DNA from 2 places in the Streptomyces sp. NBC_00358 genome. Region 1 is predicted to be linked to the other one. Evidence: riboswitches for the same ligand, from Rfam matches in the RefSeq annotation. Region 1 holds a riboswitch; the other holds the start of a gene.
What was found. Region 1 has a riboswitch for glycine ahead of gcvT (glycine cleavage system aminomethyltransferase GcvT). Riboswitches for the same ligand answer to the same signal wherever they lie in the genome.
Positions count from the first base shown of each region.

Region 2: linked by a shared signal. The riboswitch ahead of gcvP (aminomethyl-transferring glycine dehydrogenase) and the one ahead of gcvT (glycine cleavage system aminomethyltransferase GcvT) in region 1 are both predicted to bind glycine.

Region 1 covers NZ_CP107976.1:3,142,016-3,148,764, reverse strand. The annotation lists gene gcvT (glycine cleavage system aminomethyltransferase GcvT) at 1-989, opposite strand, end outside; glycine riboswitch at 1,024-1,136, opposite strand; glycine riboswitch at 1,137-1,233, opposite strand; gene OHT01_RS12965 (AAA family ATPase) at 1,409-2,077, shown strand; gene OHT01_RS12960 (enhanced serine sensitivity protein SseB) at 2,141-2,917, shown strand; gene OHT01_RS12955 (enhanced serine sensitivity protein SseB C-terminal domain-containing protein) at 3,146-3,946, shown strand; gene OHT01_RS12950 (ABC transporter permease) at 4,431-5,429, shown strand; gene OHT01_RS12945 (ABC transporter substrate-binding protein) at 5,489-6,749, shown strand, end outside.
Region 2 covers NZ_CP107976.1:7,745,284-7,752,032, reverse strand. The annotation lists gene OHT01_RS33140 (DUF5999 family protein) at 172-378, shown strand; gene gcvP (aminomethyl-transferring glycine dehydrogenase) at 514-3,399, opposite strand; glycine riboswitch at 3,574-3,669, opposite strand; gene OHT01_RS33130 (PRC-barrel domain-containing protein) at 3,784-4,152, shown strand; gene OHT01_RS33125 (DNA polymerase IV) at 4,077-5,756, opposite strand; gene OHT01_RS33120 (MerR family transcriptional regulator) at 5,829-6,503, opposite strand; gene OHT01_RS33115 (bifunctional nuclease family protein) at 6,722-6,749, opposite strand, start outside.

The DNA.
Region 1 (6,749 bases):
TTGCCCAGGGTCGGGGACGGGGCGCCGGAGGTGACCTCGCCGATCACCTGGCCGTCGGAGACGACCGGGAACCCGGCGCGCGGCACGCGACGGCCCTCGGCGATCAGGCCGACGAGGACGCGCGGCGGCTCGGAAGCGGCGCGCTCGGCGGCTTCGGTCAGGGCCTGGCGCCCCACAAAGTCCCCCTCCTTCTCGAACTTCACGACCCGGCCGAGACCGGCGTCGAAGGGGGTCAGCGCGGTGGTCAGCTCGTGCCCGTACAGCGGCATGCCGGCCTCCAGGCGCAGCGTGTCGCGGCACGACAGACCGCAGGGGACCAGCCCGGCCGGGGTGCCCGCGTCGGTCAGCGCCTGCCACACCTTCTCGGCGTCGGCGGGAGCGACGAACAGCTCGAAGCCGTCCTCGCCGGTGTAGCCGGTGCGGGCGATCAGGGCCGGAACCCCGGCCACCGTGCCCGGCAGGCCCGCGTAGTACTTCAGGCCGTCCAGGTCCGCGTCGGTGACCGACTTGAGGATGCCGGGGGACTCGGGTCCCTGCACGGCGATCAGCGCGTACGCGTCACGGTCGTCGCGCACCACGGCGTCGAAACCGGTTGCGCGCCCGGTCAGCGCGTCCAGCACCACCTGGGCGTTGGAGGCGTTCGCGACCACCATGTACTCGTCGTCGGCGAGCCGGTAGACGATCAGGTCGTCCAGGATGCCGCCGTCCTCCTGGCAGATCATGGTGTAGCGGGCGCGGCCGACGCCGACGGTGGCGATGTTGCCGACCAGCGCGTGGTTCAGGAGCGCCGCGGCCTGGGGGCCGGTGACGGTGATCTCGCCCATGTGGGAGAGGTCGAAGAGGCCGGCCTTCGTGCGGACGGCGAGGTGCTCGTCGCGCTCGGAGCCGTAGCGCAGGGGCATGTCCCAGCCTGCGAAGTCGGTCATCGTCGCGCCGAGTGAGCGATGCAGGGCATCGAGCGCGGTGTGACGGGGTGCGGTGCTGCTCATCGGTCTGGCTCCCAAGGCATGACGGCGAGGTCGTTCCTCCCCATCTGTCATCGGAACCTGAGAGGTTCATCAAGACCCCACGAAATGGTGGTCCTGACTTGCACCTTGGGTGGAGCCACCGGTGAGCGGCCCGCTTTTCAGATGTGCCTCGCCCGCGCGGTAACGGGGCCTGAGAGATTCAAGGGAGGGACTTGCTCCTTCGGCGCCCGGGTACACGTACCCAGGACTCTCCCGCGCGGATTCAAGCGGCCGGTATGCAGTTGGCGCGGCCATCATCGCACGCGCCGTCCGATCCCGGCAGCCCGGCATCTGTAACCGGGCTGTGGCAGTCCGCGCATGAAAAGGGGAGGCGCCGGGCATTACCTTCTCTTTACAGTCGACGGGGATGGGACTCCACACCCAAGGGGAGGACGGTCACGGTGAACAGGACCACGGCGTACGCGACGGCCTCGGGTCTCGCGCTGCCCGAGCAGCCCGGCGCACCGGCCCGGGAGGTGCGCGGCCCGCTTCCGGCGGCCGTCGTCCGGGACCTCCGCGACCGGGCCGGACGCAGCCCGCACGGTCTGCGCTTCGGGGCGCGCGACCTCGTCGTGGTCACCGGGCTGCCCGGCAGCGGCAAGTCGACGCTGATGCGGCGGGCCGTGCGGGGCACGCGGGTCGACTCGCAGGACACCCGCGACCGCTGGGAGGGCCGGGCGGCCCGCCTGCTGCCGTACGTGGTCTACCGCCCGCTCGTCCGCCTCGCGCACTACGCCGGGCTGCGCCGCGCGCTGCGCGGGGGCGGCCCACTCGTCGTGCACGACTGCGGCACGCAGGCCTGGGTGCGCCGCTGGCTCGCCCGCGAGGCCCGGCGCCGGGGCGGCGCGCTGCACCTGCTGCTGCTCGACGTCCCGCCGGGCACCGCGCTGGACGGCCAGCGCGAGCGCGGCCGCGGCGTCTCGCGCTACGCCTTCGCCCGCCATCGCGGCGCGGCCGCCCGGCTGCTGCGTTCCGTCGAGCGGGGCGACCTGCCCGCGGGGTGCGGTTCGGCGGTGCTCATCGACCGGGACGCGGCGGACGTGCTGGGCAGGATCGACTTCGGCCACTGACCGGTCACGGTGGCGCATTAATCTTTCCAGCCGGAACAGTGGTTCGAAGCGGGCGGTAGACAGATGGACTTTCCTGCACAGGCGCACCCCCATCCGCACGGCGGTTGGCCCGGCAACGAGCTGGAGGAGGTGTTGTCCGCCTCCTTCGGCATGCCCTCGGGGCCTTCGGGGGGCGCTCGTATCGTCGAGGTGCTCGGCCGCAGTTTCCTCTGGGTGCCGCTGCCCAACGGCGGCGGCCCGCAGAGCGGCCCGCTCGATCTGCCCACGATCGACGTCGGGGGGCAGGTGTACGTCCCCGTGTTCAGCTCCGAGGAGCAGTTCCGGCAGGTCACCGGTGGCCACATGTCGTACACGATCGCGCCTGCCGTCGAGTTCGCCCGAGGACTTCCGCCGCAGGTCGGCATCCTGGTCAACCCGGACGGCGTGGTCGGCGTACCGCTGCCGCCGCCCGCCGTCGCCGAGCTGTGCCGGTCCGGCCGGACCCCGCTGGACGGCTCGGCCAGCGGTGGCCGGGTGCGGCTCTTCGAGCCCGACTGGCAGGACGACCCGATGGACTTCCTGGCCGCGGCCTCGGCCGAGTTCGCCGGGACCGGCGTGGTGCTGAGCGCCCGCCGCTGCCTGGCCAGCATCGAGGGCGACGATCCGGTCATGTTCATCGGCGTCGAACTCTCGCTGTGGGAGGGCGAGGCCCGCACCCTGCCGCTGGACGCCCTGGGCCGCGCCCTCGGCCGCGTCCCGATGAACATTCCGGTGAACCTGGTCCTCCTCGACGTGACGCAGGACCCGGTCGCCGACTGGATGCGGGCCCAGGTGCGCCCCTTCTACCAGCACGGTCACTGAACGGCGCCCGCCCCGAGAGCGTCCGAAAGGCCGTGCGCCCGGCCCCGCACGGCCTTTCGGACGACCTCGCGCGGTGGGCCCCGGCTCTCGACTGCTTCCCCCGGCGGAGCGCGATCGCCGCATAAGCTGGTTTCATGGCCTGGTCGAGGTGTTGACGCATGTTCGCGGCCGGGGCCTCGGGCACAAGGGATGAGTCGTCGTGAATTGTTCGCGAAGGGGCGGTTGAGGGTGAGCGCGTCGGGCACGGCCGCGGCCGGGCAGGTCGAGCACATGCTGCGCCAGGTCACACCCGGGCGTTATGACGCCTACGAGGCGCTCCTTCGCGCGCTCGCGACCCCGTCGTCCGGCCAGGTCTGGATGCTGCTCTGGCACGGCCAGGCCGGCTCACCGGACGCCCAGTACGGAAACATGCAGGTGGAAGGCTTCGGGTACGCGCCCTGCGTGACCTCGGCCCAGGAACTCTCGGCCAGCGGCTGGAACCGCTCGTACGAGGTCGTGGACGGGCTGGACGTCGCCCGCACCCTGTACCCCGACCAGTTCGGCCTCTGGCTCAACCCGCACGCCCCCGGCGGCGGCCTCGGAATCCCCTGGCTGGATCTGCGCCGGATCGCCACCGGCCTGGAACGGCAGCCCGCCGGTCCGCTCCGGCTCTCCGAGCCCGGCATCGAAATCCCGCAGTTCTACGCCCTGTTGACGCAGAACGCGCATCTGACCCCGGCCGTGCGCTCGTTGCGCCGCGCCTGGGTCCAGCCCGCGCTCGGGTCGCCGTATCTCGCCATCGGCCTTGATGTGTACGACACTTCGCCGCCCGCCGTGGACTCGGTGCGGGCGATGATGCAGCAGTCCATCGGCGCGGTCCCGGACGGCCTGCCCGTCTCGACCGTCGCGATGTCGGACGAGTTCGACCCCGTGGCGATGTGGCTGCGCGCCCATGCCCGGCCGTTCTACGACCGTGAGGCGCACGCGGCCCCCGCGCAGGCTCCGATGGCGGGCGGCTACGGCTATCCGCCGGCCCGCGGCGGCTACTGAGAGCGTCCCGAATCGCGGACCTGTCGTAAGTCAGTGCGAGTTCGGCTGGCATCATGAAGCTGCGCACGAGCCTCCGGTGTCGTGCGTGTCGTGCTGCTGACCTGCGGGGAAGCGGACGTATGCACCAGTTGTCCTAATTTGGTGCAACTTCCGACCTAAAGGGCGCTGATGGACCTTTCGCGGTCAAATATCAGACGTCCGACTGCCGTTACCCACTGTTCGGATAACGGAATCCCCCAACAAGCATCACGGTTGCGCATAGTTTCTCCATGGGGCCTGGCACCTGATCGTGGCGGCACTGAAGACTCGCCCATCAGACACGGGGTCATCGATCCTGTGAGCGAGTGCAAGTCGAAACATCGAATCATCAGCCGGGTCACCGGACCGCACCATCTGCGGTCAACATCCCGGCGAGCAAGTGAACCAAGCCGCAGACAGCGGCAGGCGTAGGCCGGTCACCACCGGCGAGAGGGGTCGGGTCACTGTGACCGCACCGATCGAGACCACCGCGGCGGCAACGGAAGCGCAGCCAGAGGCTGTGCTTGCCGGAGTCGGCAAGGGGCAGATCGAGGGCCGTTCCCTGGGACAGATCGCCTGGACGCGCTTCAAGCGCGACAAGGTGGCGGTCGCCGGCGGCGCCATCGTCGTGCTGCTCATCCTGATGGCTATCCTCGCCCGGCCCATCCAGTCGATGCTGGGGCTGGACCCGAACGCCTTCCACCAGGACCTGATCGACGCCAACACCTCGCTCCCCAAGGGCGGTTCGGGTGGCATGAGCGCGGATCACCCGCTCGGTGTCGACCCGAAGTTCGGGCGTGACCTGGCCACCCGGGTCCTGGAGGGCTCCTGGGTGTCGCTGGTGGTCGCCTTCGGAGCCACCATCCTGTCGAACGTGATCGGCGCGATCCTGGGCGTCGTCGCGGGCTTCTACGGCGGGCGGGTCGACTCGATCATCAGCCGCCTGATGGACACCTTCCTCGCTTTCCCCCTCCTGCTCTTCGCGATCGCCATCTCCGCCACCCTGCAGGGCGGCGCGTTCGGCCTCGAAGGGCTCCCGCTCCACCTGAGCGTCCTGATCTTCGTGATCGGCTTCTTCAACTGGCCCTACCTGGGCCGGATCGTCCGAGGCCAGACGCTCGCCCTGCGTGAGCGGGAATTCGTGGACGCCTCCCGGGGCATGGGCGCCAGGGGCCCGTACATCGTCTTCCGGGAGCTGCTGCCCAACCTGGTCGGCCCGATCATCGTCTACTCGACGCTGCTCATCCCGACCAACATCCTCTTCGAGGCGTCCCTGAGCTTCCTCGGGGTCGGCATCCAGCCCCCGCAGGCATCCTGGGGCGGCATGCTCAGGGAAGCGGTCACCTACTACCAGGTCGACCCGCAGTTCATGATCGTGCCCGGCCTCGCCATCTTCGTGACCGTCCTCGCCTTCAACCTGCTCGGCGACGGTCTCCGCGACGCTCTCGACCCGCGCAGCCGCTGATGCCTGCCGCATACCGAGAGAACATCAAGTTTCCGACAATGGAGGGGAACCCGCCCATCATGCGAAGGTCAGCGCTGGCCGCTATAGCGGCCATCGGCTCCGCGAGTCTGCTCGTTGCAGGCTGCAGCAAGGCCGATGACAACAAGAACGACGGCACCGCCAAATCAGCTGGGGCCAACGCAGCTACACAGGACTTCGTCAACGTCTCCGCGAAGAAGGGGGGCACGGTTACGTACGAGTACTCCGATGTCCCGGACTCCTTCGACCCGGGCAACACGTACTACGCGTACATGTACAACCTCAGCCGGTTGTACGCCCGCCCGCTGATGACGTTCGCGCCCGGCGCCGGCCAGAAGGGCAACACCCTCGTCCCGGACCTCGCGGCCGGCAAGGGTGTCCCGAGCGACGGCGGCAAGACCTGGACGTACAAGCTGCGTACGGGTCTGAAGTACCAGGACGGCACCGCGATCACGTCCAAGGACGTCAAGTACGCGGTCGAGCGCTCCAACTTCGCGCGTGACGTGCTCTCCCTCGGTCCGAACTACTTCCAGCAGTTCCTCGTGGGCGGCGACAAGTACAAGGGTCCCTACAAGGACAAGAGCGGCAAGGGCCTCGACTCGATCGCGACCCCCGACGACTCGACCGTCGTGTTCCACCTGAAGACCGCCTTCCAGGAGTTCGACTACCTGGTCGCCTCGCCGCAGACGGCGCCGGTCCCGCAGGCCAAGGACAACGGCGTCGACTACGTCAAGAACATCGTGTCCTCGGGCTCGTACAAGTTCCAGAGCTACTCCGACGGCAAGCAGGCCGTCCTCGTGCGCAACGAGAACTGGGACGCGAAGACCGACCCGCTGCGCAAGCAGTACCCGGACAAGATCGTCGTCAACCTGAAGGTCAACGCCGAGACGATCGACAAGGACGTCCTCGCGGGCGACGCGATCGACCTCGGTGGTGGCGGTGTCCAGGCCGCGACCCAGGCGCAGGTGCTCACCGACGCCGCCAAGAAGGCCAACACGGACAACACCTACGGTGGCCGTCTGGTCTACATGGCGATCAACACCAAGGTGAAGCCGTTCGACAACGTCGCGTGCCGCAAGGCCGTGCAGTTCGCGATCGACAAGGTCTCGGTGCAGACCGCCGAGGGCGGCCCGATCCGCGGCGACATCGCCTCCACGGTCCTCCCGCCGGACATCCCGGGCTACGCCAAGTCGGACGTCTACGCGTCCGCCGGCAGCAAGGGTGACGCGGCCAAGGCCAAGGACCAGCTCAAGGCCTGTGGCAAGTCGACCATCAGCACCAACATCACCGCGCGCAGCGACC
Region 2 (6,749 bases), 4.6 Mb from region 1:
TGCGTCATCAACCTGTGAGAAGCGGTGCCCTCAAATCCCTGCGGATTGGCGCCCGTGGGGCAACACTGGGGTCAGACCACACATCAACGGGGGGCGGCCATGAGTACCTCAAGCCGCAAGACAGACACGACAGCCATCACTCACACCTCGACCCAGCGAAAGATCCCATCCATGTGCCAGCACCAGCCACCGTGTCCTTCCGCCGAATCAGCCGACCGGGAGTCCGCCCGCCTCGCGGCGCACCACCCGGAGCAGGGATGGAGCCTGCTGTGCAACGGCGTTCTGCTCTTCGAGGACACCGGTGAGCTCCTGCCCGACGGCCAGATCATCGCCCCGCACCGCCCGCTGGGCGGCGCGCAGGTGATGACGGCCGCCTGAGCCGCACGACCCGGGCGGCCGTCACAGGCCGCCCAGACACACGAGGGGCCGGCCCGGAGACGTACTCTCCGAACCGGCCCCGACGCATGACCGAGGGTGATCACTCCCCGTAGGCGTCCACGTGCCGAGCGCTGATCAGTCCTCGTAGGCGTCCAGCGGCGGGCAGGAGCAGACGAGGTTCCGGTCGCCGTACGCCTGGTCGATGCGGCGCACCGGCGGCCAGTACTTGTCGGCGGCCGAGACACCGGCCGGGAAGACGGCCTCCTCACGGCTGTAGGGGTGCTCCCAGTCGCCGCCGAGCGCGGCGGCCGTGTGCGGCGCCCCCCGCAGCGGGTTGTCGTCCACCGCCCACTCGCCGGAGCCGACCTTCTCGATCTCCGCGCGGATCGCGATCATCGCGTCGCAGAACCGGTCGAGCTCGCCCAGGTCCTCGGACTCGGTCGGTTCGATCATCAGCGTGCCGGCCACCGGGAACGACATCGTCGGCGCGTGGAAGCCGTAGTCGATGAGGCGCTTGGCGATGTCGTCGACGCTGACACCGGTCGCCTTGGTGAGCGGGCGCAGGTCGATGATGCACTCGTGCGCGACCAGACCGGCCGGACCGGTGTACAGCACCGGGTAGTGCGGCTCCAGGCGCTTGGCGATGTAGTTGGCGGAGAGCACGGCCACCTGGGTGGCGCGCTTGAGGCCCTCGCCGCCCATCAGCCGGACGTACGACCAGGAGATGGGCAGAATGCCCGCGGAGCCCCAGGGAGCGGCCGAGATCGGGCCGACACCGGTCTCGGGACCGGCCTCGGGCTGCAGCGGGTGGTTCGGCAGGTACGGCGCCAGGTGCGCGCGCACACCGACCGGGCCGACGCCCGGACCGCCGCCGCCGTGCGGGATGCAGAACGTCTTGTGCAGGTTGAGGTGCGAGACGTCGCCACCGAAGTGGCCCGGCTTGGCGAGGCCCACCAGGGCGTTGAGGTTGGCGCCGTCGACGTAGACCTGGCCGCCGGCCTCGTGCACCTGGGCGCAGATGTCGGCGACGTGCTCCTCGAACACCCCGTGCGTCGAGGGGTACGTGATCATCAGCACCGACAGCTCGTCGCGGTACTGCTCGATCTTGGCGCGCAGGTCCTGGACGTCGATCTCGCCGTCGTCCGCCGTCTTCACGACGACGACCTTCATGCCGGCCATCACGGCGCTGGCGGCGTTGGTGCCGTGCGCGGAGGACGGGATGAGGCAGATGGTGCGCTGCTCGTCGCCGTTGGCGCGGTGATAGCCGCGGACGGCCAGCAGACCGGCCAGCTCGCCCTGCGAACCGGCGTTGGGCTGGAGCGACACCTTGTCGTAGCCGGTGACCTCGGCGAGCTGGTCCTCCAGCTCGTGGATCAGCGTCAGATAGCCGCCGGCCTGCTCGCTGGGCGCGAACGGGTGGAGCTGCCCGAACTCGGGCCAGGTGACCGGCTCCATCTCGGTGGTCGCGTTGAGCTTCATGGTGCAGGAGCCCAGCGGGATCATGCCGCGGTCGAGCGCGTAGTCGCGGTCGGAGAGCCTGCGCAGATAGCGCAGCATCGCCGTCTCGGAGCGGTGCTGGTGGAACACGGGGTGCGTGAGGTACTCGTCGGTGCGCAGCAGCGCGGCCGGCAGGGTGTCCTCGGCGCTCGCGTCCAGCGCCTCGATGTCGCCCTCGACACCGAACGCGGTCCACACGGCGGTGAGCTGGTCGCGCGTGGTCGTCTCGTCGCACGAGATCGACACCTGGTCGGCGTCGACCCGGTGGAGGTTGACCCCGTGGTCGCGGGCGGCGGCCACGATCTCGGCGGCGCGGCCCGGGACCCGCGCGGTGAGGGTGTCGAAGTACGCGCCGTGCACGAGCTCGACACCGCCGGCGGTGAGCCCGGCGGCCAGGACGGTGGCGTAGCGGTGGGTACGCCGCGCGATGGTCCGCAGGCCGTCGGGACCGTGGTGGACGGCGTACATGCCGGCCATCACGGCGAGGAGGACCTGAGCCGTACAGATGTTGCTCGTCGCCTTCTCGCGACGGATGTGCTGCTCACGCGTCTGCAGGGCGAGGCGGTACGCCTTGTGGCCGTCGGCGTCCACGGACACGCCGACCAGCCGGCCGGGGAGGCTGCGCGCGAACTTCTCGCGCACCGCCATGTAGCCGGCGTGGGGTCCGCCGAAGCCCATCGGCACACCGAAGCGCTGGGTCGTACCGACCGCGATGTCCGCGTCGAGCTCGCCGGGCGAGGTCAGCAGGGTCAGGGCGAGCAGGTCGGCGGCGACGGTGACGACCGCCCCCAGCTCGTGCGCCTGCTCGATGATCGGCTTGATGTCGCGTACGGCACCGGAGGCGCCCGGGTACTGGATCAGCACGCCGTTGATCTCGCGCCCGGCGAGGTCGGCCGGGATGCCGTCGGCGAGGTCGGCGACGACGATCTCGACGCCGGTCGGCTCGGCGCGGGTCTCTATGACGGCGATGGTCTGCGGCAGCGCGTCCGCGTCGACCAGGAAGAGGCCCTTCTTGTTCTTGCCCATACGGCGGGACAGCGCCATCGCCTCGGCGGCCGCGGTGCCCTCGTCGAGGAGGGAGGCGCCGGAGGTCGGCAGGCCGGTCAGCTCGGCGACGACCGTCTGGAAGTTCAGCAGCGCCTCGAGGCGGCCCTGCGAGATCTCCGGCTGGTACGGCGTGTACGCGGTGTACCAGGCGGGGTTCTCCATGACGTTGCGCAGGATCACCGGCGGCGTGAACGTGCCGTAGTAACCGAGCCCGATCATCGAGCCGAGCACCTCGTTGCGGTCCGCGAGGGAGCGGAGCTCGGCCAGTACCTCGGCCTCGGTGCGGGCGGCCGGCAGCTTCAGGGCCTCGGCGTTCTTGATCACGTCCGGCACCGCGGCGGCCGTCAGCTCGTCGAGCGAGCCGTAGCCGATGTGCGCGAGCATCTTGGCCCGGGCTTCGGAGTCGGGGCCGATGTGGCGCTGCTCGAAGGGAATTCCCTGTTCGAGCTCGGAGAGCGGAATGCGAGGGGCGGTCATGGCGGAGGCCTCCTGGTCTGACGCGACCTTCGAGGGGCACCCCGGCACGGGTACCCCGACGGCCTCCCCCTCTGTCATCTCAACCTGAGAGTTTCACCGGGTGTCCGTGGACGACCCGGCTTTCACCGTCGGTGAGGGCGGAGCCATAGGCACCGCCCTGCTTTCCAGAGTGACCTCGTCCGTGCGGTACGTGAGCCTGAGAGATTCCGGGGAGGAGTTGCTCCTTCGGCGCCTCCGGTGAAGTCTGGAGGACTCTCCCGCACGGGATCAGCAGCCGTTTGCCAGCCTACCAGCGAGGACAAGACGACAGCCTTCGAGTGGCCGCCTTCACAGATGTGCTCTTTTGTAGTACTTACGGATGAGTTTGCGACCACTGGAGGGACCGTGCAGACCGACATCGATCCGCGCAACCTGATCGGCCGCAAGGCGTTCGACAGCAACGGCACCAAGATCGGCACGATCGACGAGATCTACCTCGACGACGCGACCGGCGTCCCGGAGTGGGCGGCCATACGCACCGGCCTGTTCAGCAGGGACGCCTTCGTACCGCTCGAACCCAGCGAGATCATCGAGGGGACGCTGCGCATCCCCTTCGAGCGAGCCCTGATCAAGGACGCCCCCGACTTCGGTGTCGGGCGCCACCTCTCCCCCGAGCAGGAACTGCAGCTCTACCACCACTACGGACTCGACGTGGCGTCCCCTCCGCCGCCGGACCGGGACTTCGGCCGACTGGCGGGCACGGACGACGGCTGAGCGTCCCGGACGCCCGGCCCCGCGCCGGCACCCACGCCCGGGACGGGGCCCACATCCAGACCCTTACTCCATTCCGGGCCCGCGTCCGGGCCCGCGCTCCTGTCCGGGCCCAGGTCCCGGCCCGTGCCCTGGGCCCGGTCCCGGTCCGCACGCCGGTCCCGGTCCAGGTCCGAGCCGCCGTCCGGACCTCGCGGCGCGGCCCGCGACCCCGACGGTCCGGCACCCGCCGGGAACGCCTCGGTGTCCCGGGGTCTTCGCTCCACCAGGGGCAGCGGATCCGCCGGTTCCAGCCGCGGATCGTCCGTCCGGAAGGTCCGGACCCGGCCGGGCTCGGAGTACGGCGTCTCGAACCGCACCGTGACCCGCCCCAGCCCGCTGCCCTGCACCCAGCCGTGCCCGTACTCCTCGTGACGCACGTCGTGCCCCGCGGGCCACCGCCGCACCGCGGGCGGCCCCTCCTCCACAGGGGTCCCCCCGGCCGGCGGCTCGTCCACGGACTGCTCCTCGGCCGTCGGCTCCCCCACGGCGGCGGCCTGCGCCTGCGCGAACAGGTCCTCCTGCGTGTAGTCGGCGAGCCCCGAGACACCGACCCCCAGCAGGCGCACGCCTCCCGTGGTGTCCACGCCCTCCAGGAGCCGCGCGGCGGCCTCACGGACGACCCCGGGGTCGTCCGTGGGTCCCCGCAGCGTCTCGGACCGGGTCAGCGTCGAGAAGTCGTACCTGCGCACCTTCAGCACGATGGTCCGCCCCGACAGCCCGGCCCGGCGCAGCCTCCCCACACACCGGTCCGCGAGCCGCTGCACCTCTAGCTCCACCCGGACCCGGTCGTGGATGTCCACGTCGTACGTGTCCTCGACCGACACCGACTTTGTCTCCCGCTCGGCCACCACGGGCCGCACGTCGTGGGCCAGCGCCATCGCGAACAGGGCGTGCCCGTGCGCCTTCCCCAGCAGCCGTACGAGCTCGTCCTCGCCCGCCTCGGCGAGCTCCTCGACTGTGGTGATCCCGGCCCGCCGAAGATGGTCGCCGGTAGCCGGCCCAACGCCCGGCAGCGTCCGCACCGGCATGGGGCCCAGCATCGCGCGCTCGGTGCCCGGCTCGATCAGCACGAGACCGTCGGGCTTGGCCTGCTCCGAGGCGATCTTCGCCAGCATCTTGGAGGCGGCGAGCCCCACCGATCCCGTGAGCCCGGTGACCGCCCGGATGTCCGCGCGCAGCTTGGCACCGGCCAGCCGCGCCGAGGCGTCGTCCCAGGCCGTCCCGCCCGCCTCCAGGTCCACGAACGCCTCGTCCAGGCTCAGCGGCTCCACGAGCGGCGACAGAGCCCGCAGCAGCCCCATCACCTGCTCGCTGACCTCACGGTAGAGCCCGAAGCGCGGTACGAGATAGGCGGCGTTCGGTGCGCGTCTGCGGGCCTGGGCCATGGGCATCGCCGAGTTCACCCCGAAGACGCGCGCCTCGTACGAGGCCGTGGCCACGACCCCGCGGGGTCCCAGCCCGCCCACGACGACGGCCTTCCCGCGCAGGCTCGGCTTGGACGCCTGCTCCGCCGAGGCGAAGAAGGCATCCATGTCGAGATGCAGGATCGTGGGCGCGGTTCTCACATCACCGATGCTGCCCTACGCCACTGACAATGCCCCGGCACTCCGGGGCATCGCGTCATCGGAGGCCGCGCGTCACACCGCGCGGTTGCGCCTGCGCGCCAGCTCGTCGGCGGGGTTGTGCCCGAGAAGCGTCTCGCCGGTGTCCACGCGCTCCCCGTGCAACTGCGACAGGGCACTCTCCACGTCCCGCCACACCACGCCCACGGCGATCCCGAAGACCCCTTGGCCGCCCTGGAGCAGCGCGTGGACCTCGTCGGGCGAGGTGCACTCGTAGACCGTCGCGCCGTCGCTCATCAGCGTCATGCGCTCCAGGTCCTGGAAGCCGCGCTCCCGCAGATGCTGGACCGTGGTGCGGATGTTCTGCAGCGACACCCCGGTGTCGAGGAACCGCTTCACGATCTTCAGGACCACCACGTCCCGGAAGCTGTAGAGACGCTGCGTGCCCGACCCGTAGGCGGGACGCACACTGGGCTCGACCAGACCGGTCCGCGCCCAGTAGTCCAGCTGCCGGTAGGTGATGCCCGCGGCCGCGCACGCCGTGGGCCCGCGGTAACCGACCTCCTCGGGAACGGCCCCTCCCTCACCGGGCACTGCTGTGGGCCGCCGCGGAACATGGTCCGCCGCGCCGCCATGCTGGGGGTACCCCCTGCTCGAGTCGAGCCGAGAGCTTGGGGGAGGGTACGGGCCGCTCTCCCCCGGACCGCGTCCGGGAGCACCCCCAGCCGTACCGTCGCCGCTGCTTCTCACGCCGACCTCCGTCCTTGACCTGCCTTCTCGACGGTAGGCAGTCACCAGGGGCGCGTCAACGATCGCCACACTCGGCACGCCGAGTGATAATCACCCTAAGAGTGGTTTCCCGTGCCCTACCGCGGGGAAAGGCTAGCCGAATGCTCTCCGCGCGGGCCGCGGCACACCACACCGACCCTGGGCAAATGCCACCCGGAGCGGCGCTCCGCTCCCGGGCCTCACTGACTGTTGGTTCCGAAGTCCTCG